Regions from separate parts of the Zhurongbacter thermophilus genome, predicted to be linked through region 1. Evidence: riboswitches for the same ligand, from Rfam matches in the RefSeq annotation. Region 1 holds a riboswitch; the other holds the start of a gene.
The links. Region 1 has a riboswitch for cobalamin ahead of GM182_RS05040 (ABC transporter substrate-binding protein). Riboswitches for the same ligand answer to the same signal wherever they lie in the genome.
Positions count from the first base shown of each region.

Region 2: linked by a shared signal. The riboswitch ahead of sucC (ADP-forming succinate--CoA ligase subunit beta) and the one ahead of GM182_RS05040 (ABC transporter substrate-binding protein) in region 1 are both predicted to bind cobalamin.

Region 1 is NZ_CP046447.1:1,008,789-1,024,022, reverse strand. Features, by position in the region: gene GM182_RS05085 (MogA/MoaB family molybdenum cofactor biosynthesis protein) at 1-350, opposite strand, end outside; gene GM182_RS05080 (hypothetical protein) at 347-1,003, opposite strand; gene GM182_RS05075 (cyclic pyranopterin monophosphate synthase MoaC) at 1,006-1,761, opposite strand; gene moaA (GTP 3',8-cyclase MoaA) at 1,766-2,722, opposite strand; gene GM182_RS05065 (substrate-binding domain-containing protein) at 2,723-4,585, opposite strand; gene GM182_RS05060 (molybdopterin molybdotransferase MoeA) at 4,582-5,811, opposite strand; gene GM182_RS05055 (SDH family Clp fold serine proteinase) at 5,895-6,746, shown strand; gene GM182_RS05050 (rhomboid family intramembrane serine protease) at 6,746-7,450, shown strand; gene trmB (tRNA (guanosine(46)-N7)-methyltransferase TrmB) at 7,478-8,464, shown strand; cobalamin riboswitch at 8,477-8,651, shown strand; gene GM182_RS05040 (ABC transporter substrate-binding protein) at 8,708-9,913, shown strand; gene GM182_RS05035 (FecCD family ABC transporter permease) at 9,910-10,905, shown strand; gene GM182_RS05030 (ABC transporter ATP-binding protein) at 10,902-11,648, shown strand; gene rplU (50S ribosomal protein L21) at 11,722-12,036, shown strand; gene GM182_RS05020 (ribosomal-processing cysteine protease Prp) at 12,039-12,374, shown strand; gene rpmA (50S ribosomal protein L27) at 12,368-12,652, shown strand; gene obgE (GTPase ObgE) at 12,659-13,948, shown strand; gene nadD (nicotinate (nicotinamide) nucleotide adenylyltransferase) at 13,935-14,501, shown strand; gene rsfS (ribosome silencing factor) at 14,507-14,854, shown strand; RNA gene rnpB (RNase P RNA component class A) at 14,872-15,230, shown strand.
Region 2 is NZ_CP046447.1:545,060-560,293, reverse strand. Features, by position in the region: gene GM182_RS02535 (small multi-drug export protein) at 1-361, shown strand, start outside; gene GM182_RS02530 (hypothetical protein) at 305-550, opposite strand; gene GM182_RS02525 (metallophosphoesterase) at 606-1,214, shown strand; gene GM182_RS02520 (hypothetical protein) at 1,216-2,208, shown strand; gene GM182_RS02515 (AAA family ATPase) at 2,156-3,313, opposite strand; gene GM182_RS02510 (Nif3-like dinuclear metal center hexameric protein) at 3,317-4,057, opposite strand; gene GM182_RS02505 (glycoside hydrolase family 57 protein) at 4,063-5,700, opposite strand; gene GM182_RS02500 (alpha-amylase/4-alpha-glucanotransferase domain-containing protein) at 5,697-7,655, opposite strand; gene GM182_RS02495 (1,4-alpha-glucan branching protein domain-containing protein) at 7,660-9,243, opposite strand; cobalamin riboswitch at 9,350-9,521, shown strand; gene sucC (ADP-forming succinate--CoA ligase subunit beta) at 9,555-10,694, shown strand; gene sucD (succinate--CoA ligase subunit alpha) at 10,694-11,566, shown strand; gene GM182_RS02480 (DMT family transporter) at 11,563-12,447, shown strand; gene GM182_RS02475 (NAD(P)/FAD-dependent oxidoreductase) at 12,458-13,312, shown strand; gene GM182_RS02470 (radical SAM protein) at 13,317-14,261, shown strand; gene GM182_RS02465 (cysteine hydrolase family protein) at 14,256-14,861, opposite strand; gene GM182_RS02460 (glucose-6-phosphate isomerase) at 14,851-15,234, opposite strand, start outside.

The DNA.
Region 1 (15,234 bases):
GTCTTAGACCACGAAATATATCGCATATACTCGGCTATACCGGGTAGTTCTTTTGCAATAAGGGGCTTTATGGCCTCTGGTGTAACGTCTCTAGGTGATACCCCTGTACCACCTGCTGTAAAAATCACATGGACACCTGCTTTAATGCCTTCTTCTGCTGCTTTTCTTATATCTTCTATATTGTCTGGTACGATAGACGTAAATATCAGTTGCCATCCAAGTTCTGCAAAAATTTCTTTCACTGTAGGAATGACTTTGTCCTCATATTCTCCTCTTGAAGCCCTATCAGAGCAGACAACAACGCCAGCCTTTACATCTATTCTGGGTATGTGATGATGGTGATGACTCATTTCCTAATCCCCCTTATGAGAAAAGCATGATCGGTAATGGTTCCTGAAGCATTGTTAAGGGCTTTGGCCATATGCATACCTATTGGATCAGGTACTATTTCTAGCCATAGATCACCTATAAGAAGCATATCATATTCTTTAACAATGACAGATTGTAGCCCAATGGCACCTGGTACTTCTGCATTGATAGTAAGTGGAAAAGTATCTCCCTCTTTTGCTTCGATATATACACCTTCTTCTGGCAGTGAGAGCACAGAAATTTCTTTGATATTATAGTTTTCTCCTGACATAATAATGTCCGATATATAAACATTCTTGGTAACACTTTTAAACATATCAAGAAGAGTTGTCAAGGATACAATATTTGCCAATATAGCAATAACTCCTGGACATCGTGTTGCCTCAATCCTTACATGAGAAACGATGTAATGTGGTTTGGGTTCATATGTAATATCGTATCTATTGATGATGGCGTCATCAAGCCAAGGTGCCAGCATATATCTATTTTTAATGGCATTTTCAGCGGCGAACTTTGCCGTTGAAAGGATGGTATCCAAATCACCCTTTGGTGTTGTGCTGATGACATCCTCAACATCTGGCCATACCAGCTTGCCCAAGCTTTCACCTGCTTTTAGTCTTGCCATCCCATTCATATCTATTCCTCCATTAACAGACTAGTGATATTATGTCCTGTTCTAATGACGGCTCTGTCACATCTGGGGGCTATCATTAAAAGGTAATGACCGTTATCATCTATTTCTCTGTAGGTTATTGTCATAACATGAGGTCCTATTTCTATATATCCTTTGGCACAATATAGATTGGTATTAGTAATAATAAGTGGATACGAATTATCTTTTTCTGCCATTTGTGGATAATTGGTAATAAAGAGAGGGTCTAGCTTTCCTATGCTGACAAATGGCTTGGTTTTTGTTCCAGACAACATAATGTTTTCTACTTTACCTATTTGTCGTTTTAGTGTTCCTGATTTCCCGCCCGATTTATAAAGGAGCATACTCCGCCTGATTATAAAGTGGTAGAATGCTCTATCTTGATGTGCTGCAAATGTCAGCGCATATAGTAAGCTACCTAAATAACCTTCAACTTCCATACCTGTGTACCAGTTAGCTCTAACAGTTGTATATATTTCAAATGCATCGCTTTCTAATCCTTGTGTCTCAGAACCTATGTATGTAAATGGAATAGGGTGGGTCATTGGGATAAACTGGGGTAGCAGCTTCGTTGCCGTTGTGCTAGTCAAAGAAGCCTTGACAAGTGATTCTTTAACATCTTTTATGGTTCTGCCTGTGTGTATAACTTCTGTAAATACCGTAGCCTTGCGGGCTGTAACATTCTTATCTGTGACATCTACCATGTGTGGTAATCCAGCTTTAATGTGCGTTGGCTTCACACTTTTACCCTCCTATGTTTCTCATTTCAACACTCCATGCTGCGTTGGGATCACCATGTTCTGGTTTTGCCTTTATCCCTTCTTTGAGAAACTCTATTGTTTCTTCCAGTCCTGCTCTTATTTTGTCCAGTCCTGGTAATTTTATCGGAGCAAACAAGCACGGATATATATTACCTCTACTGTCTATTCTAATACGATTGCACCTCTGACAGTAGTTCATAGAGAAAAAGGCTATAAAACCTACAATAGTGCCATCCTCCAGTTGGTAGTATGTGCTTGGTCCTTTACCGAGTTGGGCATCAACAGGGGTTAAAGGAGATATATTTTCTTCAATGTACTTTTTTAAGTCTGTGATTTTAAAGAACATATCATTCCATGTTTCCGTATCTATCTTGGGCATTAGCTCTATAAATCTTAGAGGAACATTGCGGGAACGAGCCAGATCCAGTAGGGCTGGTAGCTCTTTGATGGTAATGTCTTTCATGACAACAGTATTGAGTTTAACCTTAATACCTGCATCTATGGCATCATCTATACCCTTTAGTACAAGGTGAACAGCGTCTACGCCGGTGATGTTTTTAAATGTTTCTGGATTTACGGCGTCTATGCTGATATTGGCTGAAGTTAAACCGGCATCTTTTAGCTCTCTTGCATAAATTGACAGGTAATAACCATTTGTGGTAATGGCTATGTCATCTATACCGACATCTTTTATCATGGAAACAAGTTTTGGAAGCGGATGTCTAACAAGAGGCTCTCCGCCTGTTAGTCTTATCTTGTTAATACCTAAGTGTTTACCAGCTTCTGCTATGCGGGCAATGTCTTCAAACGAAAGTATGTCTTCTTTAGGTACCTTTTCAAATCCATGAGTGCCTGTTGTGCAGTATTTGCACATAAAATTACAGTGGTCTATAACCGATATGCGAATATACTCTATTTTTCTTCCTAAAGGGTCTACCATTTATTTAACCACCTTTCCACTGGCAGACACATCATAGCCACCAATTTCTTGCACTTTGGCCTGCCATTTTGTGCTTCTTAGCACGTCTATGATATTTTGGGCAAGTGCTTCATCACCTTCGGGTATGATTATATGATACTCCTCAGTATGCACAGGTACAAAGTCAAGGTCGAGAGCATCGGCAGCTGCTTTTATTCCAAGTCCTGCATCTGCCATACCTATGGCAACGGTCATGGCTACTTGTAAGTGCGAGAATCGTTCAAGCATGTAGCCATCAATCTCGCTGGGCGAAATACCATATTTCGCCAGAAGATAATCAAGTAACATACGTGTGCCCGAACCTTTTTCTCTGTTTACAAATTTTATTCGCCGTATATCTTCAAAGGACGATATATTTTTCGGATTGCCTTTTTGGACAATAAATCCTTGCTCTCGCTTTGCCATCAGTATAAGTTTGGCAGGTTTCTTTATAAAGGGTTTATTGTACTGACCCGTTTGTGGATCAAGCAGATGGGCACCTGCCAAGTACACCTGTCCTTTATTAAATGCTCCAATAGAGCCAAGTGAACCTTTTTTGGCGTAGGATACGAGTATGTTTTTCTCCCTTAGCAGAGATAGAAGCAATTTAAATGCCATATCATCACTTGCCATTGCCAGAAGAGGATGTCCACCTTTGACCTTAATAATCTCAACTTCTTCACCTGCTTTATATCCTTCACTGCCCTCTGGTATAAACAAATGTGCATTGGCCATGGTAATGGGAAATAGCTTACTGGAGCCACTACCTAGTGTAATAGCATGGTTTTTTTCATCGTGAGCTTTGCCTACGACAATACGGAGTAGTTCTGCTACACCGCCAGGTGATGGCACATGCACGCTGAGAGTTGCCTTTTCAGTTTGATGAGGTATTTCTTTGTCTTTGGGCATAAATACTTCTATTAAAGGTTTCACTATATGTTGAAGTATATAGTATGTAGCTGTTGGATATCCTGGCAGTCCTATAACAGGTTTGTTTTCTACTATACCTATTATTGTGGGTTTTGATGGTCTTATACGTATGCCGTGAACAAGTAGAGTGCCCATATTTTCTATCAGTGGAGCTATAAGGTCATGTTTTCCCCTTGAAGAGCCACCAATAAATAATACGATATCTGCATTTTGCAAACCATCTTTTAGTGCCTGAGATAGCTTATCTATATCATTGGGAACAGGGGAGTATATCTTGGATACTGTTCCTCCAAACCTTTCAACATACTGGGCTACCATGAGACTACTTGTCTCTGGTAAATCTCCCTCTTTGAGATCCCCTTCTGGGGCCTTCATTTCCTCACCCGTGGGTATGATAGTGACGCTTATAGGTTTGTAGACTTCTACTGTCTTTACACCAGCTGCTCTCATAAGGGCTATGTGCTCTGGGAGAAGATATGTGTTTCTCCACACAATAAGATCGTTTTTGATGACATCTTCCCCAAGGAAGCGAATTCCCTTGCCGACAGATATACTCTTGTGGAATACTAAGAACTCTCCATCTTCTAAAACATCTTCTTGCATATATACGGCATCTTCTTCGGGAAAGTAGACAGGATCTCCTGTATTGACATACCGGACACTATCTTTGGCAACCCTTATGGGGTTTGCCGTATGTGCCTCTTTAAATCTGTCACTTTTCACAGCATAGCCATCCACTGCAGCTGCAAGGAAGTGAGGTACGTTACGCTTTGCCCATACTTCTCGTGCAGATACTCTACCAATAGCCTCTTTTACTGGTATTTCTTCTATTTGGGGCTTAAGCATAGACTTTAACGTGTTTTCTACAAGAGATAGCACATTATCCCATGGGGTCGTATTATGAAATTTTTTCACAGTAACATCACCTCAACTTCCTCACCAGCAGATAGCCCTTCTTTTTCTGGTGGTATTCTTGCAAGACCATCTGCCATTGCAAGCGTATATGTTATTCCTGATTGGGTAATCATTGGTTCAACAGTAGGTGGTGATGTTGAGAAATCTAATTTTACCCTGAGATATTCTTCTATACCGGGTTTGCTGTAAACCTCTGTTTTCATAACCCCTCGTATAAAGACAAAGGGTGTTTGTCTATCGCTGCCTGATATATATTCTACAATGTTTGTACCTATGAGTTTGGCCGATACAAAGCATGAGGCAGGGTGCCCGGGAAGTCCCAATATCGGTTTTCCGCCAGCAACAGCCACTATGGTAGGTTTCCCGGGACTAATACGCAGACCATGAAACAGTATTTCACTTTTAGACATACTTTCTATGACAGAAACAACAAGGTCTCTTGTGCCGGCCGAAGAACCACCCGATAGCATGACAATGTCGGCTGTCTCCAAAGCTTCTTTTAAGGCTTTTTCCATTGCTTCTCGTTCGTCGGGAATAATGGTCGGGGAGACATTGAGGATTTCTCCCATATCTGCAAACAAGGACTTGAGCATAGGTCTGTTGGCATCACGCATTTTGCCAGGCCCGGGCTTGGTATCTGGTGGAACAATCTCATCTCCTGTTGAGAAGATGGCTATTTTGGGTTTTCTATACACTGTAACTGTTGTAATACCGGCATACGCGAGAAGCCCTATGTGTCTGGCGTGAAGTTTTGTTCCCTTAGAGATAAGAAGCATACCTTCCTTTATATCCTCACCCGGTTGTACGGTATTTTCACCGGGTGCTACACTGCGATACATTTCTACATATGGTGGTATTTCTTCAGTGTATTCAATCATTTCTACTGCGTCTGCCCCTTCAGGCAGTATTCCACCTGTGGGAATGTACATCGTCTGGCCTGGTGCTATTTTCTCTTTGGGGAGTTCACTAATGTGGATTTCTCCTATCTTAAGGAGCATTGCAGGTGTTTCAGGTGAAGCCCCCATTGTGTCTTCTGATTTGACAGCATATCCATCTACTGTGGAACGGGGTAATGGTGGAATGTTTTCTGAGCTGTAAATATCTTTGGCTAGTACTCTGCCCTTGGCTTGGAAAATACTAATGTCTTCTGTTTCTTTTATACGTGCAAACCTATGATAAGCAGGGGTTAGCCTTTCAGAAGGCGAAACCAAATATAAAAATGCCATACAAGCACCTCCTCTCGCTTAAATTATAAATCACGATATTAATCTGGTAGTAGACAGATAGAATACTTGTGGAGGTGATGAAAATGGATTTTATGAGTATGTTGTGGTGGCTTCTATTTATCTTTATGCTCATGGAGCCCGCTATGCAACAGTGGCATTTGCAGAATATGCGCAATATACTGTTGGCAAGACTTGAGAAAAAAAGGAAGAGTAGGGTTATTACCCTTATTCATCGACAAGAGACTATTTCCTTCTTTGGTTTACCTATTTCCCGTTTCATCAATATTGACGATTCCGAGGCTGTACTTTCCGCCATTCGTTCTACACCCGATGATGTTCCTATAGACCTTATTATTCATACCCCGGGAGGCCTTGTGCTTGCTGCAGAGCAGATTGCTAAGGCCCTAAAGAGACATAAGGCCCCTACCAGGGTTATTGTTCCACACTATGCTATGTCTGGTGGAACCCTAATAGCCCTTGCTGCAGATGAAATTATTATGGATGAAAATGCCGTCTTGGGTCCAGTAGATCCTCAGCTTGGAACTGAACCTGCTGCATCTATTGTCAAAGCAGTAGAGGAGAAAGGGGCAGATAAAGTAGACGATGCCACGCTGATTAAGGCTGATATGTCAAGAAAAGCCTTAAAGCAGGTCAAAGAGTTTGTCAAAGAAATGCTCCTCGAGCATTATACGGAGGATGATGCAGAGAGAATAGCTGACATCCTTTCTCAGGGTACTTGGACTCACGATTATCCACTGTTTAAGGAAACTCTTAACGAGATATTGAAACCCCAGCATGGAGGAGATGGAATCAAGATTAGCACCGATGTACCTACTGAGGTATACATGCTGATGAAGTTTTATCCTCAGCCTTCTAGCCGTCGACCCAGTGTTAGTTACATTCCCCATTCTACAGGAGATTGGAGGAATAAATAATGTTTCTGCTACCGCTGAGGGATATTAACCCCACCCGCAGGGCACCAGTTATGACTTATGTCATAATACTGGTGTCCTTTCTTGCTTTTTTCTTTGAACTATCCATGCCTGCTGATGCCCTTCAGGCATTCATACAAACACACGCGTTTGTGCCTGCTAAATTTTGGTATATGGTGAAGGTATTTGATATATGGGGAATATTATCAATGATACTTATCTCAACATTCCTTCATGGTGGGTGGATGCACATTATTGGAAATATGTGGTTTTTATATGTATTTGGGGATAATGTAGAAGATGTTATGGGACATCATATATATCTTTTATTTTACCTTTTTGCATCGGCAGTTGGTATGTTAATGCATGCATTGGTGTTTCCCACAAGCACAATGCCTCTTATTGGCGGTTCCGCTGCTATTTCTGGTGTGCTTGGGGCTTATATGATATTTTTCCCAGCATCGCCTATTGAAACTCTGTTGATTATTGGTATTTTCCCTGTTATTGTTTATATTTCTGCTTATTGGTATCTTTTCTACTGGATACTTCTTCAGCTTGTTAGTGGTATTGTAGACGTTATGAGTCCTGTTGCATACTGGGCACATGTTGGAGGATTTGTAGCAGGCTTGTGGATAGGTCTGGTTGTGAGAAATCATAGGCCTATTAGGTATAAATTTTATTCTGATAGAATTTACTACTATTACTAACATTTGATAGTTGTAGGAGGGGATGTTATGAACTTTCCACCACACCATCTGTATCTAAAGCCTCAGTACATGCCCATGCCTATTCCTTGGCATATGATGAAGCCTGATGCTACATCATTATTTGTTGAGTTGGGATTTGGTAGGGGAGAATATTTGCTGACACTATCTAAAGCTTTCCCCAATGCTCTTATTGTAGGATTTGAGGTGTCAATGACATCACTTCTAAAATCTGCATATCGGCTTCAAAGAGAGCAAAGAAATAATGTGAAAATGCTCCTCTTTGATGGTGTTTTAGGTCTTGCAGAATTTTTTGCACCAAACTCAGTAGATGGTGTGTATATGAACTTTCCTGTGCCTTGGCCTAAAAAAAAGCATGCCAAACGAAGGGTTGTTAGGGAAGATTTTTGGCATGTACTTGCCCGTGTGCTAAAGGTTGGGGGATATTTTGAACTTATGACAGATGTTGACTGGTATGCTGAAGAAGCACGGGAAAATGCTGAAAAAATTGGTGTTTTTTCTATAAAGCTAGAAAAAAATCCCAGCCGTAGAGTTCAGACAAAGTATGAACAGAAATGGCTTGCAGAGGGTAGAGATATATTCTTGGTAAGAGTTGTCAAGGATAAGGATTATGCAGATGATTATGAAAGATTGTTTATAAAGGGGGCTGACTATATGCCACATGCTCTAATAAAAAAGCCGTGGAAAGAGCTTCTTGGTGATATGAAGTCTTTAGAAGGTTTCAATTATAGACCTGCTGCCGATAAAGGCTATGGTGTTAGAGAAGTATTTTATAGAGATAGAGAAATATTGCTTCGTAGTTACACTATAGATAAGGGGTTTTTCCAATCATTCTATATATGGATTCGTCCAGAAGACAAAGAGGGAGAAGATGTATTTCTTATGAAGCTTGACCCACTGTCTTCTCCATTTAGAACCAAATCACTTATGAGTCTCATGAGACATATTAAGGATACTGTTGGAGATAAATTTGTTGTTAGGCACAATTTAGGTTAATATATGTTTTGTATAACCAAGCCATGGCAAGGTGCCGTGAGGCTTAATAGGGAAGCCGGTGAAAATCCGGCACTGCCCCGCAACTGTGAGGGGTTAAAAGCCCTTGTCAATATGCCACTGGGGAAACCCGGGAAGGCGACAAGGGTATGCCCTGAGTCAGGAGACCTGCCTTGCCATGCCGCGGAAGCCTCGCGTGGGGGTAAACCGGGGACCTCCACCAAATTTTAAAAGGAGGTGCTAGCTATGAAGAGAAAGCTGGCTATTTTCTTGTTATCTTTGCTTCTTGTTTCTTCTCTATTTATCACCAATGTGTACTCTGCAGTGGTTGTTGATGATGTAGGTAGAGTGGTGAGACTCTACAAAACCCCTAAGCGTATTGTGTCTACAGCTCCATCTATCACTGAGATTTTGTTTGCCATTGGCGCGGGTGATCGTGTTGTCGGTCGTACAGACTTTGATAACTATCCGCCTGAGGTGAAGAAAATACCAAGCATAGGTGGCTTTTCTACACCGAGTTATGAGAAGATTATTAGTCTTAGACCTGACCTTGTTATCTCTGCTAAATCTTTCCCTAAACAACTGTTTGACAAGCTTGCTGCCCAGCTTCCTGTGATGGTGCTTGATCCTCACTCTCTGAAAGATATAGCCAATGATATCCGTAAGGTAGGTATTGTAACAGGTCTATACAGAAATGCTCAGGGTGTTGCATTTAAGGTGGAAGCTATAGAAAGGGCCGTTAGGGCATTCACCGGTAATCATCAGGACAAAAAGGTATTCTTTGTGTTATGGTATAACCCTATTATGTCCACAAACAAGACAACATTTATTGGTCAAATGTTAGAGGATATCAAGGTTAATAATATTGCTTCCGATCTTCAGAGCCCTTGGCCTATGGTAAACCCGGAATATCTTTTGCAGAACGATCCAGATATTATCATCATGCCGAAAAATTCCATGGCATATGCAGGAAGACCTGCATTTCTTAATGAATTTCCTTGGAAAGACCTAAAGGCCGTAAAAAATGGAAATGTCTATTATGTCAATGATGATTGGGTGTTCAGACCAGGACCTCGCATTGTTTATGGTCTTGTTCAGCTGGCCCATATTGTTCAACCGACAACATTTAACAAGGAAGTTGTTGCTATAGGTCTTAACGATAGAGTCTATGCCAAGGCGTATTACAAGCATGAGCTGGGAGATGATAACGGGGCTGTCGCCGTGTATCTTAATGCCGAGGAAGGACGCACATATATTTCCAAAGATGGTGCGGAAAAGATATTAGGAGTAGAGATAGGTTCTGATTTTGTTGTTTATAAGGGTAAAACATGCAAAGTAAAGACTGATAATACGGGTATATATATCCGTCTAAGAGATGTTTTAAACTGCATGGGTATTAAAGATGTTGTATGGAATGGAGATTATAGAGAAATCTACCTCCTGCTACCATGAAAAATTATAGGCAAATAGCACTGATAGGAGGAGGCTTTGTCCTCCTCCTTTTTACCATGCTACTGGCTGTTTCTTATAGTAGCATAAAGCCTGGGCAGGCTATTTATATCTCTCCGTATGCTGCCATTGATGTATTTATTAAATGGTTATCTGGTGCTTCCTTTAATATCACCGATAAAATAGCTATATTTCGCCTTCAAAGGGTATTTGCTGCTGCCATTTCTGGTATGCTTCTTGCCATAGGTGGAACACTCTATCAAACTACACTCATGAATCCCCTTGTTGACCCTTATCTTCTTGGTGTTTCCGCCGGTGCATCTTTAGGAGCCGTGATAGCCTATCGTTTTCATCTTTCTGGTCCCGTATGGCTTTATGCATTTGTGTTTGCTATCTTGTCATTTGCATTTTCGTATGTCTTAGGTAGGGGCAATCGGTTAAAGATTGTTCTTTCAGGTGTTGTCATTTCATCATTGGTATCTGCAGGTATTACACTTGTTCTTATTATGTGGAATGATTCATTACATAATATCTTGGCGTGGCTTATGGGAAGCTTTGCCATGGCCGATGGAAAAAAGGTATTGCTTCAAAGCATTGTTCTTATCTTCGTTTTCATAGTTATTGTATCGACCCATAGGGTTCTGGATATTATGCTTATAGGTGATGAAGTAGCACATGGTGTAGGTGTTAATGTCTTTGTTTATAGACTTATATATCTTGTATTAGCATCCCTTGCTGCAGCCTTTGTTGCTGCATTCTATGGTATTGTGTCTTTTGTTGGACTCATGGCTCCACACCTTGCCCGTTTAATGGTAGGAGACAAACACTTATCTAAACTGCTTTTGTCCATGGAGATAGGTGCCATTTTACTTGTAGTGGGGGATTTCTTAAGCAGAGGTGTTATGTACCCTATGGAGATCCCTATTGGTGTATTCACCTCTGTTGTTGGTGGTGTGTTTTTCTTATACCTTGTTGTGCGTGGTGAATGGTTGTGAGTCTTATCCTGAAAAATGTATCATTTGGATACAAAAAAGATAAGCAGGTGCTTCACGATATTTCCTTAAATCTTGAGGGTGATATGTATCCTCTTGCCATTGTGGGGCCAAATGGTTCTGGAAAAACAACCTTGTTAAAGACAATTGTTGGCATTTATAGACCTCATACTGGAAAAGTGCTTATTGATGGAAAAAATATTCATCGCCTGTCGGCCAAAGAAAGAGCCTCTCTTGTCGGTGTGCTTTTTCCCGATAGGGCATATGCTGCGTCTGTTCCAGTAATAGATGTTATTATGGCCGGTATGTACAGATATATGAAACCTATAGGTGGGTACCCTCGAAATATCATTCGACAGGCCTACGATGTAATGAATACGTTAGGTATTACCCACCTTAAGGATAGATTGTTTTCTACTCTGTCTTCAGGAGAGAGACAGCTTGTTTTAACAGCGATGGTTATGCTTCAAAGCCCCAAGGTTATTCTTCTTGATGAGCCTACATCATTTCTTGACCCGTATCATCGATATATGCTTGTGGATATTATTCGTCTTCTTAGTGAAAAACATCAAGTTATTTTTACCTCCCACGATATAGAATTTGTGAAGGCTGTGAGCCACTTTGCAGTAGGTATAAAAGATGGTAAAATAATATACACGGGTAAGACAGATATGTTTTTACAATCGGCGTTTGAGAAGGTATTTGGTATACCTTTTACTGAGTATATAGGTGTCTTTGGGCTTTGATATGTTATACTTTTCTGGTAAAATAGCAGGCGATGTATACACTGTGAGATAGGTGAAAGGAGGAAGGGCGAGTATGTACGCAATAGTGGAAATGGCTGGCAAACAGTTTAAGATAAAAGAGGGTAAGCCTGTTGTCGTTCCTGGCTGGTGGGAGAAGGACGATTTGAAGAATGACATTAAGGTGCTCTTTTACAAAGATGACAATGGTCAGGTATATATGGGTGATCCTTATCTGCCATCTGTTAAAGTTGATTTTGATGTATTGAAGCAGTTTAGAGGTAAGAAGATTAGGGTATTTAAGTATCGTGCAAAAAGCAACTACAGAAAGCGCAAGAATATCAAACCTAGATACACTCTGATAAAGATTACATCTTTGGGAGCTGAATAATCTTGATAGAGGTCCTTGTCCTAACAGACAGAAATGGCCATATTAGAGAAATAACATTTAAGGGTCATGCTGGTATGGCTGGTACGGGCAAGGACATTGTATGTGCCGCGTATTCAACACTGGCACAGTATGTTGCTAATACACTCGTGAATATTTATAGGTCTAAGCGAGTAGAAATAGAATTAGAAGAAGGTTTTTTTAGGCTCTATGTAAAAGATTTACAGCTTGATGCTGTAGAGAAGACAATTATTAAGGGGCTTATTGAGGCTGCAGAGGGTATATCTCTGCAGTACAGACCCTATGTGAGATTTAGGAAGGAGGTAAGGGTGAAATGGTAATTAAGTGGAATCTTCAATTGTTCGCTCACCATAAAGGTGGTTCTTCCACCAAAAACGGTCGTGACTCCAATCCTAAGTATCTTGGTGTGAAGAGACACGATGGACAGATTGTTAGAGCTGGCAATATTATCGTTAGACAGAGAGGCACACGTTTCTATCCCGGCAAGAATACGTATCTTGGTTCTGATTATACACTTCATGCAGCAGTTGATGGCATTGTAAAGTTTACCCGTAGACGTGGTCGCAAGTATGTAGATGTTATTCCTCTAGCTGACTAATAGGATATGAGGTTTGCAGATCAGGCACAGATACATGTAAAAGGTGGAAAGGGCGGCGACGGGGCGGCTACCTTCAGAAGGGAAAAGTTTGTTCCCCGTGGTGGTCCTGATGGTGGAGACGGCGGAGATGGAGGGTCGGTTTACCTAGAAACCGACCCTTCTTTGCTAACTCTCCTTGATTTTCACTATGAAGATGAATTTGAGGCCGAGGACGGCCAACCTGGTAGAAGTAAAAAGCTTTATGGAAAGAAAGGTAAGGACATTATCATTAAAGTGCCTGTGGGTACTATTGTAAAAGATGCAGACACGGGAGAGGTTCTAGCTGACCTTAACCGACCGGGGCTGAGACTCCTTGTTGCCCGTGGTGGCAAAGGAGGTAGGGGTAATGTTCACTTTGCCACCCCTACGCGGAGAGCTCCTAAGTTTGCAGAGAAAGGTTATCCCGGTGAAGAGAGAGATCTTATTTTGGAATTGAAGCTCGTCGCCGATGTTGGCCTCGTGGGTCTTCCCAATGCCGGTAAATCTACGCTAATATCGCGCCTAACTGCGGCTCATCCTAAGATAGCCGACTATCCTTTTACAACCCTTGCCCCGGTGCTTGGTATTATGGACCTTGGAGATGGCAGGTCTGTGGTGATTGCCGATATGCCCGGTATTATTGAGGATGCCCATGAGGGTAAAGGTTTGGGACTTGAATTTCTTAAGCACATTGAGCGTACAGGACTGTTAACATATGTTATAGATGCCTCTGGCTTCGATACACCTCCAGAGGAGGCATTGGAGATTGTCAAAAAAGAACTTGAAGAATATAACCCCGAACTTGTAAAAAGACCGTCTATACTTGCGTTTAATAAGATGGATGTATTAGCATACGACGAAAATGCCAAAGAAAGGCTTCTGGATATAGCGAGAAAGCATGGTTTTAAAGATGAAGATGTTGTTTTTGTATCAGCTGTCACAGGCGAAGGTCTTGATGACTTGAGAAGACTGATTCGTTCTAAGGTTGAGGGACATGTATTTAAACATTATGGTAAGAAGCCTGAGGAATACGAGCTTATCAAGCTACCACCTGTTCCCTTTTACACTTATGAGATTGAGAAAATTGGTGAAGGTGAATGGAAGGTTACAGGGCCTATTATTAGATATCTCATGTCATATGACCTCAACAACACAGCTAGCTTCAACTATGTTATGCACTGGCTCAAGAAACTGAGAATAGAGCAGGAACTTCGCAAACGAGGTGCTAAAGAAGGAGATACCATTTGGTTGGAGGGTAAAGCCTTTGACCTCTTCTAAACGCAGGGCTATATTGGGAGGTAGATTTGATCCTATTCATATGGGGCATATTGAAATGGCATATATAGCCCTATCTACAGGTCTTGTCGATGAGGTGGTTTTTGTTCCAACGGCTGATCCCCCACATAAGTCTGTTGAAGTTTCCTACAGTCACCGATTTGAAATGGTAAAGCTTGCTATTGAAGGTATAGAAGGATTTTCTGTGGCCGATTGGGAGAGAGACGAACGGTATGCTATTAATACATGGCACCGCCACGCCACTGATAGGGATTGGTACCTTCTGGGTAGCGATAGCTTTAACACTATTCTGTCATGGTATCACTTTGATGACATTGTTAGGGATATGCGCTTTATGATTGTTCCGAGACTCTGTGTGCCTATTAGAAGAGACCTTCTGTCTATTGTAAAGGCATTTACTATAACGATGCCATGTTATATTGGAATATCTTCTACCGATATTAGAAGAAAGTTACTAATGGGACTTCCATTAAAGGGGCTTTTGCCCGATACTGTTATAGACTATATACATAAACATAACTTATACAGGAGGTGAATGTTTTGGAACTAAAGGAGCTTCTTGACAATGTTGTCAAAGTTCTTGATGACAAGAAGGCAGAGGATATTAATATCATGCATGTAGCACCGGCTACTAATATTGCCGATTACTTTGTTGTCTGCAGCGCTAATTCTCCTATACATGCCGATGCATTAATCTCTGAACTTGAAGATTGGCTTGATGTTAGGGACATTGAATATCACTCTGAGGGAGACCCCACATCTTGGAAGCTTATAGATATAGGACCTATTATTGTACACATCTTTACTCCGGAGGCAAGAGAGTACTATAAACTTGAAGAGTTTTGGGATAAGATGCTTAGGCTGGCTGAATATAAACAGTCTGAGTAAGGTATATATAAGAGGTCCCAGTGAGAAAGGTGCTCGCAGCAGGTATAACCTGCTGAGGAAAGTCCGGGCTCCACAGGGCAGGACACCGGGTAACACCCGGCCGGCGCGAGCCGAGGGAAAGTGCCACAGAAAATATACCGCCTCACCCTTGTGGTGGGGTAAGGGTGAAAAGGTGGGGTAAGAGCCCACCGCTTCTTCCGCGAGGAAGAAGGCATGGTAAACCCTGTCCGGAGCAAGGCCAAATATGGGGGCAGGTTGGCCCGACCAATGCCCCCGGGTAGGCTGCATGAGCTATCCTGTAAAGGATAGCCCAGATACATGAGCACCACCTTCCCTATGGGAAGGTACAGAACCCGGCTTACTTCTCACTGGGACCTTTT
Region 2 (15,234 bases), 460 kb from region 1:
AGCTTGGAGCCTAAAACTTCCATGGTTCTTATCATTTACAATATGCGTAATAGGCTCTACGATACTTGGTGTGTTCACATTTTTCTTAGGAGAACTTCTCATAAAAATTTTGAGGTATATGATACCTTCGTACATTGAAAAAGTAGAAAAAAAGAAAGAGGAATTTATTAGAAACTACGAAAAATGGGGTTATATTGCACTCACCCTATTTGTAGGTATACCACTGCCGGGCACCGGTGCTTTTACCGGTGCCCTTATAGCTGGACTATTGGAATTAGAAACAATAAAAACTATTCTCTCACTTCTACTCGGAAATGTCCTCGCCGCTCTCCTCCTCAGTCTCTTCTTCCTCATAAGGTAATTCCTCTTCCTCTTTCTCAATCTCTTCAAGAAGTTTTTCCCAATCTTCCTCATCCCATGCAGGATCAGCGAGATATATAACAGGTTCTTTACCAGTAATAAATGCCACTACTAGAAGACCTATAAACATCCAACCTACCAGCGCTGCTATACCGTTAACAAAGCCAAACATCTTCTTGATATAACGCATCAACAATCACCTCCGCATATTTCTTACTATAATAATACCATAGGGAGGTAATGGAATGCTAAAAACACTAAAGAAAAAAATACTTGGAATTCCAAGCATACCTGAACATGCTAAAGGTGGAATCCTACATATCAGCGATACCCCAAGACCTATATACAGGTGGCTTAAATATCTTATCAATACTGTTCAACCCTCATATATTATTCACACAGGAGACATAGCCGACGATATAAAATTAGAAAACGCTCCAATGAGACTGAGAAATATATACAGAGAAGCGGTAAGAGAATTTCGCAATATCTTATCAGACTACTTAGAAAGCACTTATATAGTTGTAGGCAATCATGACGATAAGGAAATACTTTCCTCTATCTTGTCTTTGGCACATATCGTCAATGAACCGTATAAAGTCATATTAAATGATATATCTTTTCTTCTAGCCCATAAACCTCCCACATGTCCCGAAGATGTAGAGTTCATACTATTCGGGCATCAACCGACAGAAAATCTTTTAGAATTGAGTAGATGCCTCAATGGGATACATAATATACACATCATCAGCAAGGATAAACAAGTGTTTTATGTTCCCTATCCCAAGGGAACTAACAAATATAGAAAATTAAGATGGGGTGATGGAAGTGATTTTATTCACAGAGGGCCCTGATATGTTATTTATCAGGGCAGAAAACACGGAAGAGATGGCGAAACAACTAAACAATTTCAATCTAGCTGAATATTTTTCACCGCAGCAAGCATTCTCAGAAGCATCGAGAACCAATACCATTGTCTTTGTTACAGAAGCCAACAAAGCCAAAACACGCATTGAGGATGCTATACACACATTTGTTGCACCATGGGGCAGTGATATAACGATAACAAACCTCTTCAATAACGGTATCTTGAATGATGCTACCCGCATCGATTTAGGACCGGGTATCATTTTTCTCAAAGCTATTAGCAACAAGCATATCACAGCATTAAAAGATAAGCTTATGAACGAACTTTACTCCCATAAATTCATGTTTGTAAAAGGAGTAGAAGTTGGTGAGGTCCAAGATACCATTGTATATGTAACAACAGAAAGTCTCTCACGTCCTGTAAGTATTAAGTTAGATGAAGAGGTTATTCTTGTACACAGAGACAAATATCTTACCAGTACCTTTCTTGAAAAGAACATTGTAAAGATATTTATGGAGACAATATCAGAAGATACACTAAAAGAACTGGGGATTACAATTTACGATCACCACAACCTATATGACCTACAAAGACAAAGAATATACACGGTTATTACAGACCTAAGTCTTGGATTCATTGTAGGAGAACGGTTTACAACAGATAGTCCTCGTTTTCTCATGAAAATCATTGTATATCTCATTAAACTACTAACTCCTGAAGATATACAGAAAATCAAGTGGTACATGATGGGACTAGAATTCTTAGAAAATGGTGAGAGAATATGTGATATCGATGTACTACACAAAGGGAAAAAGATATCATGGAGAGACCTTGATGGTATAGATCACACAGGAAGAAAAGAACACATAGCCTTACAAGCCAGAGAGGAACTTTTAGCACTCCTTTCCGAAGAAGCACGACTACAGCTTAGTCGTCTTGATGAGGAGATTGCCCAGAAGATTCGTGCTCTTTCCGAATAATTTTTAGCCTCTCTCTCATTTTCTTCTCATAACCGGCCTTGTATACAACAAGGTCGGTTTTTTCTATTCCATAAGGCATATACCTCTGACTAACCCAGCCACCATAGGCATGAGGATATTTATAACCACTACCCCTTCTATTGATAAGATGGGATGGGACTTCTACAGTCCTATATTTTTCAAGTACTTCACGGGTATTCTTAATAATTTCTAAAGTGGCATTTGATTTTGGTGCCGTTGCCAGATATACCGCTGCCTGTACTAAGAAAAACAGGGCTTCCGGCATGCCAACATGCTCTACAGCATACATGGCACTGGTGGCAATCTGAAGTGCTCTCGGATCGGCATTGCCAATATCTTCGGAGGCTAGTATTACCAGTCTTCTGGCAACATATTCAGGGGATCCCCCACCTTCTATAAAACGCATAAGGTAGTAAACCCCCGCATCAGGATCACTCCCCCTGATACTTTTTATCATGGCAGAAATAACATCATAAAACTCGTCCTTGTCAGATACACCACCAGCAAGAGTATCATCAAGCATACCCGTGTTATGCCACAACATTATAAGATTCTGCAGCCTTCTTATGTCTCCATCGGCAGAACGAATAAGAATTCTGGCAACATCATCAGGAACATCGATATCCATTTTTTCTTTGAGCATATCAAGAAGTTCCCTCATCTCTGAAAATGACAGAGGTTTAAACTCAATGAGTACAGAACGAGACCTAAGCGGAGGAATAAGCATTTTCCACGGATTTTCCCACGATGCACCTATGAGAACAAGTCTACCTTCCTGTATTGGTATGAGTAAGCTGTGTTGAGCTGTGCGGTTGAGTCTGGAAATCTCATCTATAAACAACAAAACGTTACCAAATCTGAGAATCTTGTCAAGCTCAGACTTCGAAAACCGACTACCATCCATCTGAAAATATAAGGCGCCACTCTCCTTGGCAAGAAGAGTGGCAGCCGTTGTCTTTCCAACACCAACAGGACCATATAGTATGATTGAACGAATACCACTATTGAATGCTCCCTTTAGTAGTTTAACGGCCTTTTTATTGCCAATAAACTCGCTCCAATCTTTTGGTTGAAACTCTTTCATATATTACATAGCCCTCTCATATATATCTACAAACTGGGACTTTATTCCAAACTGCTTTTCAATATGTTTGGAAAGCAGTATTGGTCCACCTGTTTCACTTTTATAATGACCATAAAACAGTACATTTATACCATATCTACGAAAATCTCGCCACTGGGGATATGAAATCTCACCAGTAATATATGTATCCACACCAAGATCAAGCAGCGTTCCTAAGAATGAACCTCCAGCACCTGAAATAACTCCCAGTCTTCGTACATTACCATCTCCAAATTCCCATACATCTTTTGGCATACCCAAAACCTTTTCCAGTTTTGCTACAATATCGGCTACTGTTATATCCACATCAACATAAAAGCCAACATCCATAGGTTGCCATCTATCAGGTTCAACACCCAGAGCCCCAAGTATATAAGCGTTATTACCTACTTCTGGGTGAGCATCAAGAGGTAAATGATAAGACAAAAGTGCCACATCACGCTTCATGAGATACGCCATATCATCGTAAACCTCATCGGTAATGGTATAAGGTTTTCCCCACCACAAACCATGATGAACAATAATGACATTGGCATTTTCATTTTTAGCAACATCAACAAGAGATCTTTCATAATCGGTGGCTGTAATAACCCCCTTGATCTCCCAATCTCGCTTACCTATATTGATACCGTTAAATGTAAAATCTTCGAACTCCGATGCTTTAAGATATTCGTTGAGGTATTTCTCTAACTCTCCTACTGTCATGTTTATCACACCCTATCATATATTGATATATCCAGAAATTCTGGTGGTTCAGCAAGCATATACCTATAGACAGACTTTAGATAAGATCTAAAGAGGGCATCATAATCTCTCTCCTCTTCAGCATGGTGAGGCTCTCCATACCACCAGAACCAATCAGAACCCTCAGCAGCCATAAGATAGAAATGGGCTTTATCTGTATCACCCCAACCACGCTTGAGCATCCATTCAAAGTCTCTTCTAACCCACGACAAGTAATCCCAAGCCATATTCTTCATGGGATCACCTATCCATGTGTGGAATGTGGCAAATATCCAAGAACCACTGTATATTCTATCGATCTCTTCAGGTCTCATATCACTTTCTTTCATAAATGCCCCCGGGGTAATGGTCTCTATCCAATTTTCCCTACTAAGCATATCAAAGAGTGCCTTTCTAAATTTACGACCATTCTCAGGATAATGCTCCCAACAGTTTTCACCGTCAAGTGCAACAGTAATGATAAAGTCACCATCTTCTTTTTCAAGACGAGAATAAATGTTGTACAGTTTTTCCATAAAATCTTTAGCTGCTGCATCTCCATCTTCCCATCTGGGATATTCAAATCCTATGAGGTCCGACAGTACTCTATCTCTGAAGAACACATAAATAGACCTACCACCAGATATTAGCTTGTATGGCCTATAAAGCATCTTCGGATGATCTACAACACCTGCAGAATCTCTTCTAAAGGGGGGCATATGAAGAGTCTTTGCCAAAATCTCTTCATCTGTAACAACCCACCTAACACCTTCTTCAGCAAGAATAGACAGTGTACGGGTAGAAACGGCTTGTTCAGAGGGCCACATACCTTCAGGAATTTTACCCCATGTTTCCTTGGTTAACGACTGGGCATTCTGAACATGCCATCGTGCATCCTCAGGATAAGAGAATCTAAACAGTGGCAAGCGAGAAAATGGTAGTGTCGTACGTGCTTTATAGTTATCAATTAGTAAAGGGAGTATCGGGTGGAAGAAAGGAGAATATATAATTTCTATCTTACCTTCTTCCCATAACTGCTTATGTATAGGTACAACCTTTTTCATAATATCAAAGATAATATCAATAAGCTTATCAATGTCTTCATCTGTATATTCTCTACCCTTATCAACAAGAGCTTTTAGCTCAGGATTTTCCTCCCATGTATCAGGGTCTATCCATGCTATATGGAAAAGCACAGCCAAATCCCTAAACTCCTGCAAAGACCATTCACGAAGAGCTGTGTCCTCACCTCTGTCCACAATGTAGTTCCACAATTCGCTGTATCTAGGAAGAAGTGGAAATATTCTATCTTTATTGACACGGAAGAAGTTCTTTACCATAAATCTCCTGTCTCCCCAACTCCAACCTGAAGACTTTCTACGTAAAACCTCAAGCCACTCATCAACAATACCATCTTCTGTATACTCCTTCATCTGAAGAAGTAGTGATGGCACAAAGTTTATAGTCATGCGCAAATTGTCGTATCGGGATATATCCCTTGCCAAAGTGTAGTAATCTTTTGTGGCATGGAGTCGTGTCCACGGTACGATAAACAAATCTCTCTCTGGATCACGATAATATGGCTGATGATGATGCCAAACAAACGCTAGATATAACTTTTTCATATTTCAGTCACCCCCCACTTTATGCTGCCAGTCTTTATTTTTATAACGAAAACCGTTCCCTGATACACCTTTTCAAATCCGGCTTCAGAGTTGGAAACAGTAAAGATAGGATAAGATCCTATGATTTCACCATCTGTCATAAATATATGTTTGATACCTAAGAATGGCACCTCAACAAATATTGATGATTTGTGAATATCTAAAACAGAAGAAACAGGATGGGACAGCCCATCAATGTTTACAGTAATAGAAGGATCGTAAAATGCTATCGGAACAAGCACTGTTATATTTTCTGACATATCGTAAGACACATCTACGCCATCTTCAAGAATACGAATATATTTACGACCTATTACAGAAGAAAATACCGCACCAATATCGGATATATGCCACCTATTATAAGTATAGGGAAGCTCGTTCACTTCTCCCCTGAAGAAAGCATTTGGTTCATAATTACCTACAAAATCAAGAAATGCCATGTAGTGCCATTTATCATACACAAGGTATTTGGCAAGGTCTTTTTCCTTGGCCAGAACAACTTCATGGATTGTCTTCGTACCGTCAAGCTCATCGGGGGATACCGCCTCATAAACTTTATCATGATATGCCTCTTTATATCTACTCATAACATTGATAAGATTTTCTGCCTTTGCATAGAAATCAAGCTCTATAAGAGCACCATGTTCTGTATCTACGACGGCAAAGAGTTCTGGTCTACGAACAATAACTTCCGGATATCCATCGCTGTCAAAATCCTTTTCTATTACTTCTATACGTTTACTGTCTCCTAATGCCTCCATCTCTGCCTTAATAAGGTTTTCATATATTGCCCTTCTAAGATGAGGTAAATACAACCCCCCAAATACTCCGTGCCAGTATGCACAGTTCGTTTGCCCTCTGTATAGATACATCTTGGCCGACTCTTTTCTCTCGGCATCATCGGTAGAAGAAACAACCTTGCTCGCTTCTAACATACGCGATTTCATAAGGTTAGATTCGTAATACTTTGAGAAAAACATGCGCCAGTGACCACCACGAAGATATGCCTTGATATCTTGTCTTTCTTTGATAAGGGCCTCAAATTCTTTAGACATATCCGGTGGTAACACCCATTCGGTCATCTCTATGTAAGAGGCCGTTGGCATATACACCTTACCTTTAGGTCTAAAGTGGTCCACAGCCTTCTCAAAGGTTATCATATGGAACCAATCCTCTTCCATAAGACGAGTGAGCATTTCAAAGAATCTGTGGAGCCATCCTTCTTCATACACATGCTTATATGTACCTGGCCAAACGCCAAATTTCTCACCGTCATCGGCCATTACCAATATGACATCTTCATCTCTGTCTGCAAACGAGCGAAAATAGTGTTCTATATTCTCCACTGTATGGAACGGAATCATATACCTAAGAATTTGAAGATCAGGGAAAGCCATAACAACTTTCCCACTATCCTCAGTGGCATAAAACCATGTGAGGTCTTCTTCTTTTAGACCTGCGTACAGAAAGTGAACATCATCAAGAACAACATATTTATAGCCAGCTCCGGCAATAAATTTCGGAAGATATGGTTCCCATACCCTTTCAGGCACCCATACCCCAACAGGATTATAGTTTAATATCTCTTTCATCTTTTTCTTCATGAGCAACAATTGGCCCATCTTATCTTCATCGGGAATAATGGGAAGGATAGGCTCATAGTAAGCTCCTCCCATAATCTCTACTCTACCTTCAGATGCAAGTTTTCTATACTCCTCAATATAATCAATATGTTTCGCCAAAAGCCAATCCACAAGTGGACCAGAATGATGTATAGATATTTTTATCTCCGGATACTGCTTCAGCACCTCTAAAAATGGTTTATATGCATGATCATATGCCCACTGAAAAACATGGTCAAAGTTACCTGTGGGTTGATGGTTGTGTATGCCAAGTATAAAATATACGTTTCCCACAGGGCTACACCTCCAAATATAGATTTTCGTCTATCTCTTCAAAAAGGCTATCTTCGTCTTCCCACATGGCCAGAGTATCTTCGTCAATCTCTGCTTTACCCAGAAGAACATTTGCTAGTGTATCGGTCCTTTCCTTATGAAGCATAAATCTATCTTTGGCATAATGAACGGCTCCTCCCGTGGTAATAAGAAACTGCCAATCACTGGCCTGTAGAATAAGAAGCTCTCTTAACATCTGTCTAATTATTCTCTTATCTTTTTTACCTTCCATAAGGGCCTTTTTCACCAATATTTCACTTTCATAAAGGGGTTTCCACATCCATGCCACCTTATCGTTATTCCAAACCCAGAATGTCCCCATGTAACCCCAGGAATTTCTGGGTAGATACACACGAGCCCCAACTTCGCTTCTTTCCAAGTAATCTGAAGGTGAGACCACATCTATACCACTAGAAACCATAGACTTAATCATATGATAAAGAAATTTGGGTCCTTCAAACCACCAATGTCCAAAAAGCTCGGTATCAAAGGCTGTTAGAACATAGCCACCTGCACCATATTTCTTTTCATACTCCCAAAGTACATCTTCCACCTTTGAAACAAAATCTTTAGCATGGAGCCGAAGTTTTCCATCTGCCCACTCGGGATGATACACATCTTTATAGCCCAGATCAAAATTCTTATCCGTAATACGCCAGTATCTCAATCCCGTTTCACTGTCCCTTTTGTGAAATTCAAGATAATCACCATCACCAGGATATCCTATACCTGCAGACCATACCTGTTCAGACAGCCTTCCATGTCGCGGAAATGCAACAACAGAAGAATCGGCAAGGTAATAGGGTTGCATACTGAGATACTCTCCTTCAGGCACAGAAGGCATATAACCATTTTCTATAGCAATACGGTCTATTCTTAGTGCTCTATGGTCAATAATAGTAAATGCTACATTATGTTTCTCCAAAAAGTATTCTATTCCCGGTCTCTCAACAACCTTATCTCCTTGGATAGCATATTCTTTAGGCCTATAAGCACATTCAGGCATCCAAAATCCTTTAGGTCTTCTACCAACTCTATCTTGAAAACTCTGAACTCCTACACCAACCTGTAAATTAATAGAACCATCTGTCCCAAGCAGGGGAAGAAAACCATGGGTAGCAGCAGATGTGAATAACTCTATATGGCCTTTTTCTTCCAGCTCCCGAAATGCCCCAACAACATCTTTGTCTATATCAAGATAAAAATCTCTAAGCCTTGTAAAATGATCTAGCCAGAAACGAGCCAGTTCCCTATAGGGCATATCTCTAGTTTTAACATCACTTTCTGCCCTATCTATAAGATCCTCTATATAATCAAATGCCTCATTTTGAAGATAAGTATCTTCGAGCATTTCAGCAACAACAGGAGTTATATTAACAGCAACCTTATATGGAACATCTTCTTCAGAAAGTTTTTTAAATGTCATCAATAACGGAATATAAGAATCAAATATCGCTTCATAAAGCCACTCTTCCCCAAAAGGCCACTTGCCGGCCTTTTTTACCCACGGAAGATGGGTATGTAAAACAAGCATATAATAACCACCCATAGTCTCCCTCCTCCTTATATTACCTGTATATAGTAATTGTATATCTTCCTTATGTTATGAAGACATATAAAAGTTCTTGACCTACCCATTTATGCAATTTATAATGAATAAAGTATTTGCAGATGGTGATGTAAAAGGGAACGCGGTGAAAATCCGCGGCGGACTCGCCACCGTGACCGGGGACAAGGGCTTCAACATGCCACTGGGAGGTATCCTGGGAAGGCGAAGCCTAAGGACGATCCGGAAGCCGGGAAACCTGCCATCTGCAAGACAAATAACCCTCCTGAGCGAGGGTAAGGGAGGTGTAGTTTATGAAACTACATGAGTATCAAGGCATGGACCTCTTCTCTAAGTATGGTATTCCCCATCCACCTTATCATCTTGTCTCTTCTGTTGAAGAGCTCGTCTACATTAAAAACGCCCTAACATTCCCCGTCGTTGTCAAAGCACAAGTTCTTGTAGGAGGCAGAGGAAAGGCCGGTGGAGTTCTCTTTGCCAAGGACTTCGATGAACTGAAAAAAGTCGTTGACGAACTTCTCCACAAGAAAATCAAGGGCAAAGCTGTTAGGAAAGTGCTTATTGCCCCTAAGGTCAATGTGGAAAGGGAATACTACCTTGGTATCACCCTTGACAGAAGGGCAAAGGCACCAGTGGTTATTATTAGCGAAGCAGGCGGTGTAGACATTGAAGAGCTGGCTAAGACATCACCAGATAAGATTATTACATTCCATCCCTACACCACACTTGAGCTAATGCCCTTTGAGATCCGAGAAGTCGCCAAAAAACTGGGGTTTCCCAAAGAAGATATGCCAGCCCTGGCAGACATTGCCGCCAAACTTTACAGGCTATTTAGAGAAAAAGATGCCCTACTTGCTGAGATAAACCCATTGGCAAGAGTAGATGGTAAACTTATGGCTCTTGATTCCGTCGTTATCATAGATGACAATGCCCTATATAGGCATCCTGAGCTACCATCTGCCGAAGATGAAGAAAAGACACAGTTAGAAAAAGAGGCCGAAGAAGCAGGTATCGCATTTGTAGAACTTGATGGAGATATTGGCGTTGTTGGGTGTGGAGCTGGTATTGTTATGGCCAGTATGGACCTTATCACATACTTTGGCGGTAGGCCGGCATCCTTTATGGACCTTGGTGGTGGAGCGACCAAAGACAAGACGGTTAAAGCCCTAGAAATACTCAATAAGAAACAAGGTATAAGGTCTATATTCATGAACATCTTTGGTGGAATAACCAAATGTGATGAAATAGCCAAGGCCATTGTAGAGTTTCTAAAGAAGACTCCAGATGCCCCTCCTGTTGTCGTACGTCTTATAGGCACCAACGACGATATTGGTAGAAAAATACTTGCCGACAACGGCATTAAGGCGTACATGAACATGGAAAAAGCAGCCAAGAAAGCTGTGGAAATTGCCTATGAAAGGAGGGGACAATAATGGGAATTTTAGTAGATAAAAACACGACAGTGCTTGTTCAAGGTATTACTGGAAGATACGGCTCTTATCATACAAAGCTAATGCTCGATTATGGAACCAAGATTGTGGCAGGGGTTACTCCCGGTAAAGGTGGTCTTGAAGTACATGGGGTACCTGTCTATGATACTGTAGAGGAAGCTGTCAATAATCATGACATAGATGCCTCTATCATCTTTGTACCTGGTCCCTTTGTCAAAGATGCAGCACTGGAAGCTTTAAAAAATGGTATTAAGCTTGTCGTCATTATTACCGAACATGTCCCCGTGAATGATGCCTTACATATTATGGAAGTGGCAAGAAGACAATGTGCCACAGTCATTGGTCCCAACTGTCCCGGTATCATTAATCCCGGTGAAACAAAACTCGGTATCATGCCAGGCCATGTATTTAAAAAGGGAAAAGTGGGTATCCTATCTCGCAGCGGAACACTGATGTATGAAATATCATCGCTTATTAGTGATAGTGGACTTGGAGTATCAACAGCTGTTGGCTTAGGTGGAGACCCCATTATAGGAATGACAATGGTAGAAGCACTAAGACGATTTCAGTGCGATTCAGAAACAGAAGCCGTGGTCATACTAGGTGAAATTGGAGGAAGTAGCGAAATAGATGCAGCTCAGTATATCAAAAGTGAATTTACTAAGCCCGTTGTGGCATACTTTGCCGGTAGAACAGCACCTAAGGGTAAACGCATGGGACATGCCGGTGCCATAGTGTCTGGAGAAGCAGATACCATCGAGGCTAAAGAAAAAGCAATAAAAAATGCAGGAGGTCGTGTTGCCCATATACCCAGCGAAATACCATTAATACTTAAGGAGGTTCTCGAAAGATGAATAAAACCCTGATGGGGTATATATTTTTCATCATTACAGCAATTATATTTGGCTCTAACGAAGTTGCCTCCAAGATTGCCCTGACAGGTAGTGGCGTTGATGCCACTCATGTAAATCTTGCCAAATTTGGTATAGCAGCATTAATATTGCTTCCCTTCATGCTAAATAACTTCAAACAAGACAACTTAACTTTTAAAGATCATTTACACTTCGCCGAGTTAGGCATTCTTGTAAGCATATCACTCCTCGCATTAGTCGAATCAATATCTGTTTTAGGATCTGCGGCGTTGGCAAGCTTAATATTTTCTGCAAACCCTATCTTTACTGTCATCTTTGGACATACAATAGCCAAGGAAAAGGGAGGCAAATATCTATGGCATGCCGTTATTTTGGGTATTGTAGGTATAGCAACAATATCGGCTCATAAAATTATTGGGGTTAAACATGTAGACTGGTGGGGACTTACCCTAGTTCTATTTGCCGCAATTATATTCTCACTTTACTCCGTACTGTCAAAGATGAAAAATCATGAAGTTAGCAAATACACTAATATCTTTTTTACATTCGTGTGGGCAACAATAACCTATCTTATTGTGATGCTTCTAAGAAAAGAACCAATAATTGTACCGGCTATGTATACCAATACAAAAGTCTTGATTGCCCTTTTATGGATAGGTATTGTCATAACAGGCATAGGATACATACTATATTTTAAAGGCATGGAACTGGCCGGAGTTCATAGAAGCACCACAGTGTTTTTCTTGAAACCTGTAGTAGCAGGAACTCTTGCATGGCTTATTTTAGGAGAACATATTACATGGAATATGATACTTGGTACAGTGCTTGTCATATTGTCAATGTACCTCTTGTACAAAGACTAACAGTCAATATATGAGCATAATGGGGATGGTCTGTAGACCATCCCTTTTTTGTTATAATCGTCGTGTTATGCATAAAGTATGCGTTATAGGGATGGGACCAGGGGGAATTGCGGCATCTGTCATGCTAAAAAGGTATAACTTATCTTTCCTTGCATTTGAAAAAGATACACCAGGAGGTCTTATCAGAGAGGCTTATCGTGTAGAAAACACATTGTATTTCCCAAACGGTATCAGTGGTAAATATCTTCAGCACATTTTCACCAAACATCTTAATAGATGGAGCATAGCCTACCATAAAGAAGAAGTATTAAGCATAAAGTACAACAACAATTCCTATCTCATAGAAACAGACAAAGGGAGCTATACCTGTCAGTATGTTATAGGGGCCACAGGCACCATTCCCAAGACACTCCCTCTGAACTTCAAGCATGTTTACTACTACCCTTCTTTACTACCATCAGGCATTGATAATCTACTGATTGTTGGAGGTGGGGATATTGCATTTGACTACAGCCTCACGGCTAAAAACATACTCGGGATAAAAAATGTCACCATACTACACAGAAGCAAACCCAAGGCACTTCCCATACTTGTAGAAGAGGCAATAAGAAGTGGGGTAAAAACTGTAAAAGGTTCTATACTTGACAGCAACAGCTCAACACTACTGACAACAGCCGGAACATTCTCTCCCGATGCCATCTTGATAGCCATAGGAAGAATACCTAACGACAAGATATACCCCAAAGATACACCGAATCTGTATCTTATTGGTGATGTGGCATCGGGCATATTTAGACAAACAACCATAGCCATAAGTGACGGCATAAAAGCCGTCATGGATATAGCCATAAAAGAGCGGAGGTGAACATATGGAAATCATACACAAAGTGCCCAGCAGTGTATCCACCGTTTATATTGGATACACCGACAAGGGGAACCTTGTGGAATTTGTTGAGTCACGACCAACAAGAGATGCAAAGAGCAAGTGGGTTGTTATTATCTCATCGCTCATTGGATGTCCCGTTGGCTGTAAGATGTGCGATGCAGGATTTTTCTACAACGGCAAACTAGATACCGATGAGCTAATCTCTCAGGTGGAATACGCCGTAAATGATGTATGGCACGGAAAACCGGATACCAAGAAATTCAAAGTGCAGTTTGCACGCATGGGAGAACCCTCTTTCAACATGGCTGTTATTGATGCCATGTTGTGGCTCAAAGATAAATATGATAACTTCTTTCCCTCACTATCAACTGTGGCACCAATAGGAACAGATGCATTCTTTGAAAGGCTTATTCAGGTGAAAAAAGAGCACTTTCCACACAATTTCCAGATGCAGTTTTCCATTCACTCTACAGACACAAATCAGAGAAATGAAATTATACCCATAAAGAAGTGGGACTTTGAGAAAATAGCAGATTTCGGCAGAGAGTTCTACGATGAGGGTGGCTTAAAAATCACGCTAAACTTTGCATTGGCACAGGAAAACAAGGCCGACGCAGAGGTAATTAGAGAATACTTCTCACCTGATATCTTCCTCATTAAGATTACACCTATCAATCCCACTGTAAGTGCTAAGAAAAATCATATGACCAATGACATAGACCTTGAAACAGGGCTTCCTATGAAGCACAAAGACTTTGTAGATAAACTAAAAGAGTATGGGTACGATGTCATATTATCTGTTGGAGATACAGAAGAAAACCTCGTCGGTTCAAATTGTGGTCAGTTCATATTGCGATATGTCAAGGAAAGTGAGCTGGATTTAGAAGGAGGCTACAAATACATCAAAGAGCTGGGGATAGTGCTATAACACTATCCCCAGCCACCTTCTTACCTCATCAAGGGGCGGTATATGGGCAATGCCATACGCCAGATTTTTTAAAGCACACTCATGCACATCGTGGGGCTTATCGGCTACCCCATCGCATGGCACAACAACATGGTATCCTCTAACAAATGCACTGCGGGCCGTTGTATCAACACACAGATGTGTTCTTACACCAAGAATAATCAGTGTATCAATACTCTCCTTGACAAGAATATCGTCAAGGAGGGTGTTGTAAAAGGCATCATAGGTAGACTTCTTGACAACATATTTGGCAAATCCTTGGAAGCGTCTATCTATATCGGCATAGGGTGAGTATTCATCAAGTACATTCCCCCACCAACGGTGCATAGGACCATTTTCCATATCCACATGCTTAGTGAAAATCACAGGCACCTCATCACAACCACTAATATCTTCAAGAAAAGAAGCTATCTTATCGGCAACACGGTCGGCTTCAGAAAAATACAAAGGAGAACCAACATGTGTAAACCACATCTGCATATCAACAACAACGATAGCAGGTCTTTTCATGCTTTCTTTAAACCTATTCCACCGCTGTGCTCTAAAATACTTACAGCTCAAACACCTTCATCTCCCCTAGCCTGCTTTTTATCTGCTGTGCAAGTTTTTCATATCCTTCCCTACCCATAAGGGCATATGTGGCGTTTTTGCCTGCCTCAACACCGGGCTGGTCATAAGGATTAATATTGAGAATCTTTCCTGCCAGTGCAGTTGCAAATTCGTATACAAAGAAGAACTGACCTATATGCTCCTCGTCTATTTTAGGGAAGATAACTTGCATCGCTGGTCTACCGTTGTCTGTAATGGCAAGGTATGTGGCAAATTGCTCAGCCAGTATCAGCTCTTTAAGGGTTTTACCTTTGAGATAATCAAGATCGGTGATATCTTCGTGAATGTCCTTGGGTATCTGGATATCTATCCCGAAGTCCTCAAC